One region of the Chryseobacterium sp. PvR013 genome, then DNA from elsewhere that is predicted to be linked to it. Evidence: riboswitches for the same ligand, from Rfam matches in the RefSeq annotation. Region 1 holds a riboswitch; each other region holds the start of a gene.
What was found. A riboswitch is a leader RNA that binds a small molecule or an ion and turns the genes downstream of it on or off. The one in region 1 is predicted to bind cobalamin.
Positions count from the first base shown of each region.

Region 2: another riboswitch for cobalamin. It lies ahead of prpB (methylisocitrate lyase); the one in region 1 lies ahead of JOE44_RS23745 (acyl-CoA thioesterase).
Region 3: another riboswitch for cobalamin. It lies ahead of metE (5-methyltetrahydropteroyltriglutamate--homocysteine S-methyltransferase); the one in region 1 lies ahead of JOE44_RS23745 (acyl-CoA thioesterase).
Region 4: another riboswitch for cobalamin. It lies ahead of JOE44_RS23030 (TonB-dependent receptor); the one in region 1 lies ahead of JOE44_RS23745 (acyl-CoA thioesterase).

Region 1 is NZ_JAFIBT010000001.1:5,222,775-5,227,004, reverse strand. Features, by position in the region: gene JOE44_RS23760 (GEVED domain-containing protein) at 1-757, opposite strand, end outside; gene JOE44_RS23755 (ATP-binding cassette domain-containing protein) at 1,181-1,843, shown strand; gene JOE44_RS23750 (hypothetical protein) at 1,874-2,674, shown strand; cobalamin riboswitch at 2,709-2,889, shown strand; gene JOE44_RS23745 (acyl-CoA thioesterase) at 3,004-3,387, shown strand; gene JOE44_RS23740 (HD domain-containing protein) at 3,440-4,030, opposite strand; gene JOE44_RS23735 (hypothetical protein) at 4,131-4,230, opposite strand, start outside.
Region 2 is NZ_JAFIBT010000001.1:2,548,577-2,552,806, reverse strand. Features, by position in the region: gene prpC (2-methylcitrate synthase) at 1-272, opposite strand, end outside; gene prpB (methylisocitrate lyase) at 259-1,167, opposite strand; cobalamin riboswitch at 1,613-1,806, opposite strand; gene JOE44_RS11500 (hypothetical protein) at 2,055-2,618, shown strand; tRNA gene JOE44_RS11495 (tRNA-Arg) at 2,809-2,882, opposite strand; tRNA gene JOE44_RS11490 (tRNA-Pro) at 2,915-2,989, opposite strand; tRNA gene JOE44_RS11485 (tRNA-Ser) at 3,006-3,090, opposite strand; gene JOE44_RS11480 (N-acetylmuramoyl-L-alanine amidase) at 3,226-4,230, shown strand, end outside.
Region 3 is NZ_JAFIBT010000001.1:1,413,739-1,417,968, reverse strand. Features, by position in the region: gene JOE44_RS06420 (histidine kinase) at 1-298, shown strand, start outside; gene JOE44_RS06415 (LytTR family DNA-binding domain-containing protein) at 302-1,069, shown strand; gene JOE44_RS06410 (Lrp/AsnC family transcriptional regulator) at 1,088-1,549, opposite strand; cobalamin riboswitch at 1,745-1,931, shown strand; gene metE (5-methyltetrahydropteroyltriglutamate--homocysteine S-methyltransferase) at 2,108-4,230, shown strand, end outside.
Region 4 is NZ_JAFIBT010000001.1:5,058,020-5,062,249, forward strand. Features, by position in the region: gene JOE44_RS23020 (AraC family transcriptional regulator) at 1-774, opposite strand, end outside; gene JOE44_RS23025 (T9SS type A sorting domain-containing protein) at 929-2,242, shown strand; cobalamin riboswitch at 2,379-2,557, shown strand; gene JOE44_RS23030 (TonB-dependent receptor) at 2,590-4,230, shown strand, end outside.

The sequences.
Region 1 (4,230 bases):
TGGAAACAATCCTCATGGTTACACCACACAATGTCACTGCTGCCAAACTTGGAATTGTAAAAACAGACACTGCCGGAGCAGCCTGAGTGATATTATTCGCCACCATAACTCTTTCGCTGGATTCAAAAATTCCGTTGGCATTAAGATCAATCCATGCCGTTACAGTGGTTGTCCCCGGAGTTCCCGTCCACGTATTGGTCACTGAAAGTGTATTTCCTGTACTTCCTATAAAAAACTTGACCTTACGGCTTACATCACTTCTGTAATCTGTATAATTGGAAGGCCCGGAATTGCTGACCATTGGAGTGGTAATTCCGGCAGAATTTACGGTCACATTGGAAATATGCATCAGGCTGGTATCTGTAGATGCACTTGCACAATAATTAAGCGTTGTTGTAAAAAATACAGGATTAGACCATGTTCCCTGTACAGTACACAATTTTACCACCTGCACTTCATAAGTTGTACAAGGCTGCAGATTAGTAATAGTATAGGAATTTTGCCCAGCTACAGGAGTAGCCACCATCCAGATAGTGGATCCAGGTATTCTATATCTGATAAAATTATTCGGAGTATTGGGATCAGCAGTCCAGGTAATAGTTCCTGAGGTAAGAGTTGTAGCAGACACCTGCACGCCAGTAGGAGCATTGGTATCACAGTAAAATAAGGGTTGGAATTCTTCTTCTACTTTGTTGTTTGCCTGAAAGCTGGAAACTCCCAAAATAAAAGAGAATACATACAGTAGTTTTTTTGTCATGTTTATTAGTTTTAAAATTCCCTTGAAAAATAAGAGATTTTTTGGAATATCTCCCAAACGACCCTATATTATTATGCTTTTTTTTATACTTTTGAAATTAATGCTGTAAAAAATACACTCTCATAGATATTCCATTTTTATTTTTACCATGAACAAAAGTTTTTCTATTCTCTGGATTTTTTATAAAAAAATAATGTTTCCAACTTTGGGATTTTCTTTATTGATTTCTTTTTTATCATCATTCAGTATTAAAAATTTTGGACTGAATTTCCTTTTAATCCTTCCCGTTCTTCACTATTTCATTTATGAATTAAGGTTTAAAAACGAATATTACTTTTATGCCAATGTAGGGTTTTCAAGAATTTCTCTTTGGGCAGGAACGATATTATCGGGGATTATTGTAAAAATTATAACATTGTTTTTATGAGCAAACTGCATGTTGATAGTCTGACAAAGTCCTTCAATGAAAGGAAAATTTTGCAGGATGTTTATATAGGATGCGAAACCGGACAGATTACAGGGCTGCTGGGCAGAAATGGAAGTGGAAAATCAACTTTATTAAAAATTATTTTCGGGGTTATCAGCGGTGATACCCAGTTTATAAAATGTGATAACAAGGTTTTAAAAAGTACTTCAGACAGAAAAAACAGAATCTCCTATTTACCCCAAGACCTTTTCTTGCCTAAATATGAAACCGTTAAAAACCTGATTCCTCTCTTTTGTAATAAAGAAAACACCAATTTGCTGTTTGCCCTGGAATTCATACAACCCCTTCTCCATGAAAAGATTAAAAATCTTTCTAAAGGCGAACAGAGAATTATTGAAACCCTGATGATCATTTACTCTGAAACAGATTTTGTTTTACTGGACGAACCATTCCACAGCCTTTCTCCAAAAGTTTGTGAAGAATTAAAGAAAATCATTCTTCAGCAGTCAAAGTATAAAGGTTTTATTATTTCTGATCACAATTACCAGGATGTTCTGGATATTTCAGACCATATATATCTGCTTTCTGACGGCCATCTAAAACAAATACAAGATTTTAAAGAACTGCAGCGGTATAATTATCTCCCGAAAAGTATTTAATTTATATATTTGGGGATCAAAAAAAATTTCATGATGACTTTTATAAATAAAGCATTCTATTTATCCGCATTCAGTATTTTATCTATAGTTTTTGTAAAAGGGCAGACAAAAGTTCCTTTTGGAGTGGTAAAAGCTGAAGAAGGATATGCCAACGTACGCGTACATAAAGATGACTACCGAAAAATTGTAGACAAGATCCGTATGCGTAAAGGAGATGTTTTTGTTTATGTAAAACCGGCTCCGGGAGAAACAGAGTGGATCTGGATCAAATATCCGGAGAAACAGGATGATGACAAGCCTTTTGTACGTTATGAAACTCTTGATAAAGAAGGAATGGTGAATAAAGGACGTATTGCCTATGTAGATCAGCTTCCCGCCTATACTCCTTCTAAATCTAAAAACGGAAGATCAATTATTTTCACAGACAATTCCGATCCTAAAATCCCTACCGCACAAAGAAGCAAAGTAGTGATTGATGTCTATCCTTCCAATGCAGGATACCGTAAAAAGGAAAAAGATGCTGAAGGAAAAATTCTTACCATTGATAAAGTAAAACCATGGGGAATAGGAAATGATCTTCCTGAAGGAATGACTGAAATCAAATCCATCAGAGTACAACAGCCCGGAAGAGGTTCTGTTTTTGTAAGAGAAGCCATCAAAAATATGTTCCAGCCTACCATGGATTTTGAGAACATTGGAGTAACTTCCCTTGACAACGATAATATTTTCCTTTATATGATCAATGGTTCAGGAGAAAACAGATATACAACTCTTTGGACAATCAAAAAAGGAAGAGTAATCAGCCAGATTATTTATCATAATCCGGAATAAATTCATTATTTTTGCACCCGAAAAAGTTTTACGCTTATTCATCATAGAAATTGGTTCTGCATCACTGCAGATTAAAAGGGAACCGTGTGAAAATCACGGACTGTCGCGCAACTGTAAGTAACTGAAATCTTTATCAAAGATCCACTGTGCGAGGCATGGGAAGGAGATAAAAGATGTTACAAGTCAGGAGACCTGCCTTTTTCTTAAACAAGTAACTTTCGCGATTTGAAGTTGTATTGATCTGATGAATTGTTTCAGGAATTTCCGAATTTCCTGTTATTATTCTGTTGTTTGATATTATTTCATTTCGCTTTAATTAATAATGAAATATGACTACAGAAGAAAGAATTGAAGCCTCCGAAACCAGAATTTTTAAAGCGGTTTTCCCAAACACAACCAATCATTATGATACCCTTTTTGGTGGTACGGCTATGCAGCTGATGGACGAAGTAGCTTTTATTACCGCTACCCGTTTTGCCAGAAAAAGAGTGGTAACGGTAAGCAGCGACAAAATAGATTTCAAAAAACCGATTCCTGCCGGAACGATTGTTGAACTGATCGGGAAAGTTTCATACGTGGGGAAAACCAGTATGAAAGTGAACGTTGAAATTTACACAGAGCAGATGTATTCGTATGAAAGAGAGAAAGCCATCGTAGGTGATTTTACTTTTGTAGCGATTGACGAATTCAAGAAACCAATCCAGATACTATAAATAAAGAATCGGGCGGCCAGAGGCCGCCCGATTCTTTTTATTTTCATTAAGGTTATTTCAACACTTTTTCTGTTTCCAGACTTCTGTTCAGTAAAAGTTCAAAAGCCTCTCCCATTTCATCCGATGCTCTACTGATGGCATTTTCAAGCATATTCCGGATTTGTTTTTCGGTAACTCCGGCTTCCGTCCAGCTTTTTCCTGTGGTATGGGAATTTAAAATAAACGGCATGATTCTGTCGATTCCACAGGCAAAAATAGCATCAGGTGTTTTCTCATCTTCAAATTCCAGCCATAGATTAAAGAATTCTGAACGCAAAGGTTCATCCAGAATTCCAAAGATCTTTTGAGCAGATGCTTTCTCTCTTTCAAACTTACCTACCATTGCTTTTTCATCAAAAATAAAAGTATCTCCGGCTTCTATCTCCACCAGATCATGAATGGAAAGCATTCTTATCACTCTCAATAGATCAATATCCGCACGGTTTTTAGCATACGGATAAAGGATCTGAGCCAGAATAATAATCTGCCAGGAATGTTCCGCCGTATTCTCTCTTCGGGAATCGTCTGCATTATAATTTCTTCGCTGTACATTTTTAAGCGCATCTACAGCCAGGATAAAATCTATCTCTTTCTGAATTTTCATCTTACTTCTTATTTCTGTTATATTGATCTGAAGGATATACCTTTATTTTGGTAATCCATTTATTATTAAGCTTTTCTTTAGTGGTTACTTTCACGCGCCCTTAAACGGTCATATCTTCCTCTTTTTCAAAGACCTTATCAAGTCCCTTATTCGGAATTACAGCATATTCTGTCGTAAAAAGATCACAGCATCCTGATTTC
Region 2 (4,230 bases), 2.7 Mb from region 1:
ATATTTCTTACAGAGTGAGGAAGGCCTCTCAATGATTTTAATTTTGCTTTATAGTTTTTGAGTTGAGCTTCAGTGGGCAGCTGACCATAAATAAGCAGGTAAGCAACTTCTTCAAATTGTGCTCTCTCTGCAAGATCCAATATATCATAACCTCTGTAATGGAGATCATTTCCACTTTTCCCTACACTGCAAAGAGCGGTATTACCTGCTGTCACTCCGGAAAGTGCTACGCTTTTTTTAGGCTTAAATGTTGGTTCGCTATTCGTTGACATGAGTATTTTGTTTAAAAAGGTTATCTAATTTTTGTTCATAATCGTGGTAGCCAATACTTTGATAGAGTTCTTCTCTTGTCTGCATTGTATCTAGCACATTGGCTTGTGTTCCGTCTTTACGGATATGTTGGTATACATTCTGTGCAGCTTTATTGGCAGCTCTGAAGGCAGAAAGAGGGTAGAGGACGAGTCCTACACCTGCATTTTTCAGTTCTTCTACAGTGTACATTTTGATCATTCCAAATTCCGTGATATTGGCTAGTACAAGAATCCCAGTAGCATCAACAAATTTTTGATAAAAGCTTAAATCAGGAACTGCTTCAGCAAAAATGAAATCTGCACCGGCTTCTTTATAAGCGATGGCTCTTTCTAGCGTTTTTTCCAGTCCTTCACTGGCAAAAGCATCTGTTCTGGCTCCGATCACAAAATTTTCATCGGTACGGGCATCTGCTGCGGCTTTAAGCCGGTCCACCATTTCCTCTTTGCTTACGATTTCTTTTCCGGGGCGGTGTCCGCAACGTTTTGCTCCCACCTGATCTTCAATGTGAATGGCAGCAGCTCCGGCTTTGATTAATGATTTTATCGTTCGGGCAACATTAAAAGCGGAAGGTCCAAATCCTGTATCAATATCTACCAAAAGTGGTAAATCACAAATATTAGTAATACGCTGAACATCTATGAGTATATCATCCAGAGTTGTAATTCCTAAATCAGGAATTCCTAAAGACCCTGCAGCAACACCTCCTCCTGAAAGATAGATGGCATTAAAACCAGCCTGCTGTGCCAATAATGCATGGTTTGCATTGATGGCTCCAACAATCTGAAGGGGATTTTCTTTTTCCATAGCCTCCCGGAATTTTAAGCCGGGCGACTTCCAATTTTCATTTTTGATCATTATAATATTTATTGTTGAGTTGAAATTTGTTTGTCATTAAAGAAGCGGAAGAGCTGTAAAGACATCGCTTTTGAGTAAAAAGTAAAAAGTAGGAAAGGAGTTGGGGAATCTTCCCATTGTGCAGATGTCGGGAATTTTGAGAACCTCTGATTGTACAGGTTTGTAAAATAAACCTGTTGGAACTCCACGAATAATTAAAATTGCTTTGGTACACCTTATCCCTTTTTACATTGATTAAAATCCTATAAAAAGTTCTCTGTAAACTTCGCGGTGCTTTATTAAGAAAGAAAAATTACGGAAAGGGGATACGAATGAGCTACAGAATCATGAGAAGTACACAACGTACGCTCATATTCATCTCAAAAAATAACACAGTTTGATAAAAAAATTATCGTACTATATCCATATCGCATCATACCTGACTGTAAGCTTCAAATCGCGAAAGCATCGTCAATACGAAATAGGCAGGTCTCCTGACTTGTAACTGTTTTTATCATCCTTCCCATATAAAAAATATACAGTGGATATCAATTGATAAAAACTTTTTGTATGTTACTTACAGTTGCGCGACAGTTCGTGATTTACACACGATTCCCTTTTAATACACAGCTAAGTGTAACCAGTTTCGGTTGATAAAGAAGGTTTTAAGAACTCCTTGGTGGTAAATATAAGTATTTTATAATAACGAAAAAGATATTTTATGTAATCAATAGTTTTTTTAATTTAATGTATTGAAAATGTTTTAGTTGTAATCTGTGTTTTGGGAGTAGAACAGCTTGTTTGTGTTGTTAAATTAATATAAAACATGACCATAAAATTAAAGATAGTTAATAAATTTGCTGTTCTATTTTTATTTTACAAATCTTATTAACCGAATATAATTGACCATGGTAGAAATTACAAAATTTAAACAAAACTTGAATCTGCAGGAAATTCCGGTAGAACTGGAAAAACTGATCTACTTTCAGAATACTATTTCCTCGTATGAAAATTATTCACAAGGTTTTGGTGTTTTAATTGATGATAAATCCGGATTGAAAAGCTGGAGTGAGGACGAAAATTTTCTGAATAATTTACTGCCTTTTGCACAGGCGAATGGTTCCGGTTCCTTCTATGCCATTTGGAATAACGGAGTAGAGCAGCCTTTAAATAAAATGCCTGTGGTAGTTTTTGGGGATGAAGGCGGTGTTCACATTGTGGCTGAAAATATACTGCAGTTTTTGCATCTGCTCACTTTTGACAATGAAATTTCAGTAGGGCTTGATGAAGCTTATTTTTATAAAGAGGAAGATGATTATGAAGAGAGTGAAGGATTAAGTGAATATTTAGCCTGGATGAAAGGAGATTATGGGCTAAGCCAGATTGAAGAACCTGACTTATTGATTAAAGCTGCTCAGGATAAGCATAAAGAACATTTTGATGAATGGTTGGGGCAATATTTCGAATTATAAATTTTATGATAGCTCCAATAAACAAAAAACCTCACAATAAAAATTGTGAGGTTTTTTTGTGAGCGCGAAAGGATTCGAACCTTTGCCGTCCCGATTAAAAATCGGGATGCTCTATTTTGTGAGCTATAAAAAGATTTTTGATTAAGAGTAAACACAAAAAAAGACTCACTGTTTCCAGTAAGTCTTTAAGTGAGCGCGAAAGGATTCGAACCTTTGACCGTCTGCTTAGAAGGCAGATGCTCTATCCAGCTGAGCTACGCACCCATTGAGTAGTTTTGAGAAAACTACTAAAACAGTCGGGGCGGCAGGATTCGAACCTGCGACCTCCTGGTCCCAAACCAGGCGCGATGACCGGACTACGCTACGCCCCGAATATATAAAAAACAGCGGAGGGTAAGGGATTCGAACCCTTGCGACACTTTCGCGTCGACAGTTTAGCAAACTGCTCCATTAACCACTCTGGCAACCCTCCTTTTTGTTTATTTTTTAATGATCGTTGTTCCGTTATTGCGAGTGCAAATATAGAACAGATTTCTTTATTTACCAAATAAAATTCAAGAAAATTTTGTGTATTTTTGAAGTAATAAATCATTCAAAAACCAAACTGATGCGTAAGACATTATATATCATCGGATTAAGCACATTCGTTTTTTCTTGTACTTCTCAACAAAATGTAAAAAAAAATACATACAAACCGAAAACCCCAATAACACAGGCGAAACCAACGGTTAAGGTAACCCCTCCGGTGGCTCCAAAACCAAAAGTAGTTTCTGATCATGGAGTAGATTTTTTTACTACTAATATAGCAGACCCAACAAAAAATGATAATACGATAAGTTATGGTTCTATTGTATCTGCAAAACCAGGTGGCTATAAAGTGGTAAAGACTTATTTTCCTGCGGTTGCTCAAAATTTCAGGCAACGTTATCTGATATTACATTATACCGCAATTCCGGATGATAAATCTATTACCGTTCTTACCCAGCAGGCGGTGAGCGCTCATTATCTCGTAAATAATACAGGAGATAATGAAATCTATCAGTTGGTAGATGAAAACAAAAGAGCATACCATGCAGGAGTAAGTTCATGGAGAAATGACAAAAATCTTAATGATACTTCTATTGGGATTGAAATTGTAAATGCCGGCTATACTACAGATGCTACAGGAAAAAGAACTTTTGCTCCTTTTAGTGATGAACAGATAAGAAAAGTGGCAGCACTGGTTAAAGATATTGTAACGAGATATCAGATTCAGCCTAATTATGTACTTGCTCATTCAGATATTGCTCCTACAAGAAAACAGGATCCGGGACCTATGTTCCCATGGAAAAAGTTATATGACGAATACCAGATTGGGATGTGGTATGATGAAGCAGCCAAGCAAACTTATCTTGAGGCAGCACAGGCAGACATCACGGCAAGATATAATGAATCCAGCTTTATTTTCCTTATTCAGACTTCATTGCAGAAATTTGGATACGGATTGGAGCCTAACGGAACCTGGGATGATGCGACTAAGAAAACCATTGAAGCATTCCAGTACCACTTCCGTCCACAAAATTATGACGGAATCATGGATGCGGAAACATGGGCAACACTGCAAGCTTTAAAT
Region 3 (4,230 bases), 3.8 Mb from region 1:
AAAAATAAATCATATCAGATCATCAGGGAGGATCATTCCGCTTTCCCTGCAATTGCTGCTTGAAAACGCCGTTCAGCATAATCTGGGAACAGCTGTAAATCCTGTTTTGATCACCGTAGAAATAGATAAAGAAATCACCGTTTCCAATACCAGAATACCCAAGCGAAACAGTAAAAAGACTTCAGGAAGAGCACTCAGTAATCTTAAGGAGCAATATACGCTGTTAACGGATCGGCAGGTAGAAATTATAAAAACAGAAACAGAATTTTCAGTAGTCATTCCCATAATTCCAGCATAAAATATGATAAAAGTTGTAATCATCGAAGACGAAATTCCGGCAAGAAACAAATTAAAACGTTTCATCAGCGAGCTGGAAAGACCCGTGGAAATTGTTTCGGAAATAAGTACTGTAGAAGAAGCCATTGCTTTTCTTAAAAACTCAACGGTTGACCTGATTTTTTCTGATATTGAATTATTAGATGGAAATGCCTTTGAAATCTATGATCAGGTGAATATTTCATGTCCGGTTATCTTCACTACCGCGTATGACAGTTTCTGGATGAATGCTTTTGAAAGCAACGGGATTGAATATCTTTTAAAACCATTTTCGCAGAGCCGTTTTCAAAAGGCTTGGGATAAATTTATTCTATTGGGAAATACAGCATCAGAGCCGGAGGATGTTTGGGTAAAACTTCAGCAAATACTAAATAACAGCCCTGTGGAGAAAAGCTATAAGAAACGATTTTCGGTCAGCTCACATCAGGGAATCTATTTTATCAATACGGAAGACATTACTTTCTTTGAAGCGGAAGAAGGGATTGTCTTTGCTTTTGATACAACAGGAAAAAAACACCTGTTGAATGAATCTACTCTGAAAGAAATTGAAACCCAGCTCAATGCTTCAGATTTTTTCAGGATCAACCGCAGTGCACTCGTCCAGAAAAAGCATATTGAAAGAATAGAACGTTACAATAAGAATACACTTTCCGCCCAGATAAAAGGTCAGAAAGATCATTTTATTACAAGCCAGAGCAATACATCTGCTTTCAGAAAATGGATTGAAGAATAAAACCGGTTTCCTGTTCAATTAAATGGTAAGTCCATGGTTGTTTTTCACTTCAGCCATGACAAATGTACTGTGGGTACTCCCGATGGAATCTACAGATCCCAGTTTATTAAATACGAAATCCTGGTAATGTTTCATATCTCTTACCTGAACTTTCAGAAGGAAATCAAAATCTCCGGAAATATTGTAGCATTCGGCAACTTCTTCAATCTCCAGAATTTCTTTTACAAAGTCATAGCCTACAGATCTGTCGTGAATTTTAAGCTTGATTTGGCAGAAAACGGTAAATCCGCGGTTGAGTTTTTCAGCATCCAGAACGGCTGCATATCTTTTAACAAACCCTTCCTGTTCCAGCCTTTTTACTCTTTCAAAAACCGGTGAAGTAGAAAGGTTCACTTCTTTAGCAAGTTCTTTAACGGTCAGTTTGGCATTTTTCTGGAGCAGCCTGAGCAGCTGTAAATCCTTGTCATCGAGTTGTTCCACAGAATATTATTCTTTTAAATGATTAAAACAATCAAATATATAGAATTATATGCTTTTATTTTTATTTTTAAAAGTTTATTTTGCTTAATTTTTCCTTATTTATTGTTCTTTTATTCTGTATTGCTAATTTTACACAAAATTAAAAACTTTTACTGGAAGCAATTGTTAAAGGTAAAAGTACAGTTCTTTATAGATACTTCATCAAACAGGAAAGGTTTTACTGAAGGTAGATTAATAGGGAATCGTGTGCAAATCACGAGCTGTCGCGCAACTGTAAGTAACACACCAAAAGTTTCTGTCTTGGTATATCCACTGCCAAAAGCGGGAAGGATGACGGAAACTGTTACAAGTCAGGAGACCTGCCTTTACTGAATTGACAATGCTTTCGCGGGCTGAAGCTTTTGGGTCATACAGATGATAGATCAGATTCATGTATTTTTCTTTCTGAAGGAAATACACTGTCTGCTATGTCATTACTTTCCTGAAACTTTTTCCGCTAAAACATAACGAAGCATTTTAAAGCACTTTCCTATTAAGTTTAATTAAAAAGTTTAAAAAATGCAAACTCACATTCTGGGCTATCCGCGTATTGGTAGCAAAAGAGAACTCAAAAAAGCCTGCGAACAATATTGGTCAGGTAAAATTCTTTTGGAAGAACTTCTGAATACAGGGAGAACTCTCTGTAATCAAAACTGGAATATTCAGAAAGAAGCCGGTATAGATCTTATCCCGTGCAACGATTTTTCCTATTATGATCAGGTATTGGATATGAGCCTTGTAGTAGGAGCAATTCCTTCACGTTACCATGAGGTGGTGCTTAAAAAGAACAACTCTGAGCTGGATCTTTATTTCGCGATGGCAAGAGGATACCAGAAAGAAGGGCTGGACATTACAGCAATGGAAATGACCAAGTGGTTCGATACCAACTATCACTACATTGTCCCGGAATTTTATAAAAACCAGCAATTTAAATTAAGCTCAGATAAAATTTTCAATGAATTTGCCGGAGCAAAACAGGCGGGTATCAATGCAAAACCGGTAATTATCGGGCTTGTTACTTATCTGTTATTAGGAAAAGAAAAAGAAGAAGGATTTGATAAACTGGATCTGGCTGGAAATCTTCTTTCTGTATATACGGAAATTTTAACCAAACTTCAGGAGCAGGGTGCTGAATGGATCCAGTTTGATGAACCTTTTCTGGCTCTGGATTTAACTGAGAAAGCAAAAGAAACCTATCTTTCTGTGTATTCAGAAGTAAGAAAACGTTTCCCGAAACTGAAATTCATTGTTGCCACTTATTTCGACGGATTAAAAGATAATGCATCGCTTGCTGTTTCGCTTCCGGTGAATACTTTGCATATCGATTTGGTTAGAAATCCGGAACAATTGGATGATATTCTGAATCGTATTCCGGAAAACCTAAGTCTTTCGTTAGGAGTAATTGATGGCAGAAATATCTGGAAAAATGATTTTGAAAAGTCATTGTCTTTCATCAGAAAAGCTGTTGACAAATTAGGCTCTGAAAGGATTTTGATTGCACCGTCATGTTCATTGCTTCATTCTCCTTGCGATCTTGATTTTGAAACGAACCTTAACCCTGAGATTAAAAACTGGCTTGCTTTTGCTAAACAGAAAGTAGAAGAACTGGTGACGCTTAAAGAACTGGTTTCAGGAACGGAAAAAGAACACATTCTTGAAGTATTTGAAGAAAATAAAAAAGCCATTGAAAGCAGAAGAACCTCTTCTCTTATCCACAATGATCAGGTAAAACAAAGATCAAATGCGGTCACTGAAAAAGATGCACAAAGAATAAATGCCTTCAAAACCCGTAAAGAAGAACAGCAGCAAGTCCTGCAGCTTCCTTTGTTTCCCACTACAACAATCGGGTCATTCCCGCAGACAACAGAGGTAAGAAGCTGGAGAGCTAAATTCAAAAAAGGAGAACTTACCGCGGAGCAATACGATATTTTATTAAAAGAAGAAACTCAGAGAACCATTCGCTGGCAGGAAGACATCGGCATTGATGTATTGGTGCACGGAGAATTTGAGCGTAATGATATGGTAGAATATTTTGGAGAACAGCTGGAAGGATTTATGTTCACCAAAAACGGATGGGTACAGAGTTACGGAAGCCGTTGTGTAAAACCTCCTGTGATCTTTGGTGATGTTTCCCGCCCGACTCCTATGACGGTGTATTGGTCTCAGTATGCCCAATCTCAAACGGAAAAATGGGTAAAAGGAATGTTGACGGGTCCTGTGACGATTTTACAGTGGTCTTTTGTACGTGATGATCAGCCTCGTTCAGAAACGTGTAAGCAGATTGCACTGGCAATCCGTGATGAAGTAGTGGATCTGGAAAAAGCCGGAATCAGAATTATTCAGATTGATGAACCTGCTATCAGAGAAGGGCTTCCTTTAAGAAAAGCAGACTGGCAGAATTATCTGAAATGGGCTGTTGAAGCTTTCAGAATTTCAGCAAGTGGAGTGGAAGATGCTACACAAATTCATACCCATATGTGTTACTCAGAATTCAATGATATTATTGAAAATATTGCGGATATGGATGCAGACGTGATTACCATAGAATGCTCCCGTTCTCAGATGGAACTGCTGAATGCCTTTGCAGATTTTAAATATCCGAATGAAATTGGTCCCGGAGTATATGATATCCACTCACCAAG
Region 4 (4,230 bases), 160 kb from region 1:
TAAGTTCTCATAAGCCAGCCCTAGCAGAAAAGGCTTGTTTTTCTGATGTTCAAGATCTGAAATGACACTTTCTATAAGGGATTTATATTCAGGGAGTTTATTTTGCTTCAGTAGGTATGAAGACTGGAAAATCCTGTTTTCGATTTTTAAAATTTTCTTCTCTTCATTATGACCACTGAGGTATTGATTGCTTTTATCAAGGTTTTTCAATGCTGTTGGATAATCCCTGTTGATTCCGCAGTTCAAAGCCTGAAGCTGATACAGTTTTGCGGTAGTGACTTTTAAAGTCGGATCATTACTTTTAAGGAGCTTCTGATCAGATAAAAGATGAGAAATAATTCTTTTTGACTGGTTGTACAACCCCAGATTCTGATACTGATCCGCAAGATTATAATCACTGAAGACCTGCCTATCATAGGAAAGATCATTTGCCTGACCATTATCTTCTTTTTGAGCAAAAATATTCACAGACTGTACATAATCGCCCTTCATGGCAAAAGCTTGTGAAATAATATTTTGCAGCACAATTTTGTGTTCCGTATTCTGATCACTAACCAGAATTCCCTGGGTATAACTGATGCATTCGTCAGAATTCTGATAGAGCTTGAGAAATGCCTTATCGGCTAAAATAGTAAAGTCCGGACCGGACTGTCCATTGATACAATAAGAGCTGTAAATAAAAATAAACAGGAATATTTTTCTGCTGTTTTGAAATAATTTTTGTTCTGGTAATTTGTTTTTTGTGTTTTTTTGAATAGTTCTGGTAAAATCCATATTCAAAATGTTGTTTTGTATCTGTTTGTTTATGAGTGTTTTAAAAATTAAATTCTTTTGAAATTCACGAATTATGAAAGCCTATTTCTTTGGATAGGCTAAATATTGTATTAATATTGTTTCCACCAATTCGAAACGCTAAATATAATAAAATATGAAAAATTTTTACAGAATGTCAATGAAAATATTGATGGCTTGTATTTTCCTTAAATTTTGTTTTGCAGAGGCGCAGCTTACTGTAATAGGTTTAGGAAATTATAATGTAGGTGCAGTTTCTGATAATGGAATGGTAAGTATGCATACCAGCGCAGGAGGAATATATAAATGGAATGCAGCAGGAGGACTTGTACAGATAGGTTCTATTTCAAACGGATATCCGGCTGCAGGAAGAACTATTGTTTCGAATGACGGAACTAAAATATCATCTTCCATTACCAATACTGCAACAGGATTTAATGAAATATCAACGTATGATGTTGCTGCTGCCACTTGGGTAAACCGGGGCGGACTTGTTCCTACCGGATGGGACGGAAGTGTAAGCTCTACCTGGGGAATGACTACCAACGGAAATACAATTGTAGGGCTGGGGTTTCTTACTGCCGCGAATGCCCACGCTGTGAAATGGGATGAAGTGAACGGAATGGTAGATCTTGGAAGTATTGTTTCCGGACGCAGTTCAAGAGCAAATGCAATTAATGCAGCAGGAACAGTGATTGTAGGATGGCAGGATGAATCAAACGGTACGAGAAGCGGTGCAAAATGGCAGGATGGAGTAGAAAGTTTTATTACTGATAATAACGGGAATAATGTAGGGGAAGCAGGAGGGATTTCTGCAGACGGAAATACCATCATAGGATCGGCAAATCCTAATCCCTATGTTTGGAATACTGTAAGCGGGCTCACGTATATCACCCATCCTAATGCTTCTTTCAGTTTCAAAGGGGGTGCAACAGGAATTTCTGCTGATGGGAAAAAAGTTATCGGATATTACAGAGCATTTGGTGCTCCTCCCATGTCCGGAGAAGGTTTTATCTGGACTTCTGCTACCGGAAGGATTAATCTGAATGATTATGCAGCATCTTTAGGAATTGCAACGAATGGAGTAACAATGGGACTTCCTCTGGCTATTTCACAGGACGGAAAGAAAATTGCCGGTTCAGGAACAAATGCTTCAGGTCAGATGATCGCTTTTTATCTGGATACTTCTGAATTTTTATCCATCAATGATGCTGTAAAAGAAAAAAACAGCATAGGTATTTATCCTAATCCAGTTGCTGATATTCTATATTTTAAAGGAACAGGAAAAATAGAGAACGCAGAAATTTATAATATGGTTGGACAAAGGGTGAAATCATTCAATGCTGTAGAAGGACAGATTGATGTTTCATCCTTGTCAAAAGGAGATTATATTTTACAATACTCTGAGAAAAGAGGTAAAAAAGAGACTTATAAACTGATTAAAAAGTAACATATATAAATAGTAAAGTAGTGGGATGAATGGCTGTTTTCAATATTGAAAGCAGCTGTTCTTTTTTTGTTTCACCTCATAAGAAGACCGGCTTTTTAAGCATACGTATGGTTTTGGGCGGATACATATAAAAAACTATCTTTGCAAAAATTTTGGTTTCCAGTATTTTGGAATGAAAAGGGAATCGGGTGTAACTCCCGGACTGTCCCCGCAACTGTAAATCGCAACAAAAGTTTCTGCAAAAAACCACTGTATAAAAACGGGAAGGAGCAGAATGCGAAAGTCAGGAGACCTGCCGGAATTATAATTAAAAAAACATATTGCTTTCGGAGGAAAAGTAAAAAAGTATGGATATAAAAAGATCTTTAGTACTGCTTTTTTCATCGTATGGTTGCTTTCTTTTTGGACAAGAGAAAACCATCGATACTATTTATGTTTTCGACAACCAGATGAACAGGGTTAAACTTTTTCATCCTGTAAAAATAATTTCGGCGGAAGATGCCGAGAAAAACTCCAGTAATCTTTCGGAGCTTCTGAGATTTCAGTCGCAGGTTTTTATTAAAGAAAATGGTCGTGGTGCTGTTTCTTCACCTTCATTCAGAGGAACTACCGCTCAGCAGACAGCATTTGTATGGAATGGGATTAATATCAATTCCAGTTTTCTGGGACAGGGAGATATCAATAATATTGCTTTGTTCGGCTATGATCAGATCGGTATAAAAGCCGGTGGCGGAAGTGTGGTGTATGGAAGTGGTGCTATCGGAGGAAGTATTCACCTGAATAATACCCTTGATTTTAACAAAGGTTTCCATGGTTCTTTATTTTCAGAGGTTGCTTCTTTTAATACCTATAATAATTTTGTAAAAGGTTCTTACAGTAATGAAAGGTTCAGTTTTAAAGCTTCCGGAAATTATTCTGTAAGTGAAAATGATTATAAGGTAAGCGATCTGAACTATATTAACAGAAACGGAAATTATTACAATACTACGTTCAATGCAGGAGCTTCCTACAAGATAACGAATGATCATAAAATTTCATGGCAGAGCCAGTTTTTTGATTCTTCACAGCATTATCCTGTGTATGAAGAAACAGGAACAAAGACAAAATATAAGACTCAAAGTGTAAGAAGTCTTCTTTCGTGGGACTGGAACAAAACAAATTTCAGCAACTCCTTTAAAGCAGCCTATACGGAAGAAAACTTTCAGTATTTCGGTTCACTAAATCAACCTAAATCCAGTGGTGGAACCGGGAAAAATTATATCTTCAAAAATGATTTCAATTATTTCCTGAATTCAAAATGGAATTTTAATCTTATCGGAGAATTTCAGATCAATAAAGGAGAAGGGTACGCGAGTGGAATATCTGATGTAAGCAGAAATATCGGCTCAATTTCAGGATTGTTGAGGTATTTTGCTACGAAAGACCTGCGTTTTGAAGGTGGATTTAAGAAAGATTTTGTGGAAGATGTGAAGTCTCCTTTTATGTATTCATTCTCCGGAAAATGGAGTGCCTTGAAATGGTATGATGTGAGTCTTAACGTATCAAAGAATTTCAGATATCCGTCATTTAATGATATTTATTATGAACCGGGAGGAAATAAAGATCTGAGACCCGAAACTTCTACTCAGTTTGATATGACAAATGAGTTCAAAATGGGAGATTTCAAACTTACTTTGTCTCCTTATTATATGAATGTGACGGATCTTATTGTATGGCTTCCCACTGCTTTAGGCTACTGGCAGGCATCCAATATCAATAAATTTGAATCTTACGGGCTGGAATCCCAGTTGTCTTTCAGTAAACAGTTTGGGAATCATAAATTCAGAGCAAATGCAGGATACTATTATGCAAAATCTATTGATAAAGAAACGAAGATGCAGAGACCTTACGTTCCCATGCACAGAGGGACGGCGAATATAGATTATGAATATGGCTTCTTTAAATTTTTCGCACAGGGACTGCTGAATGGTATTACCTACACGACAAGT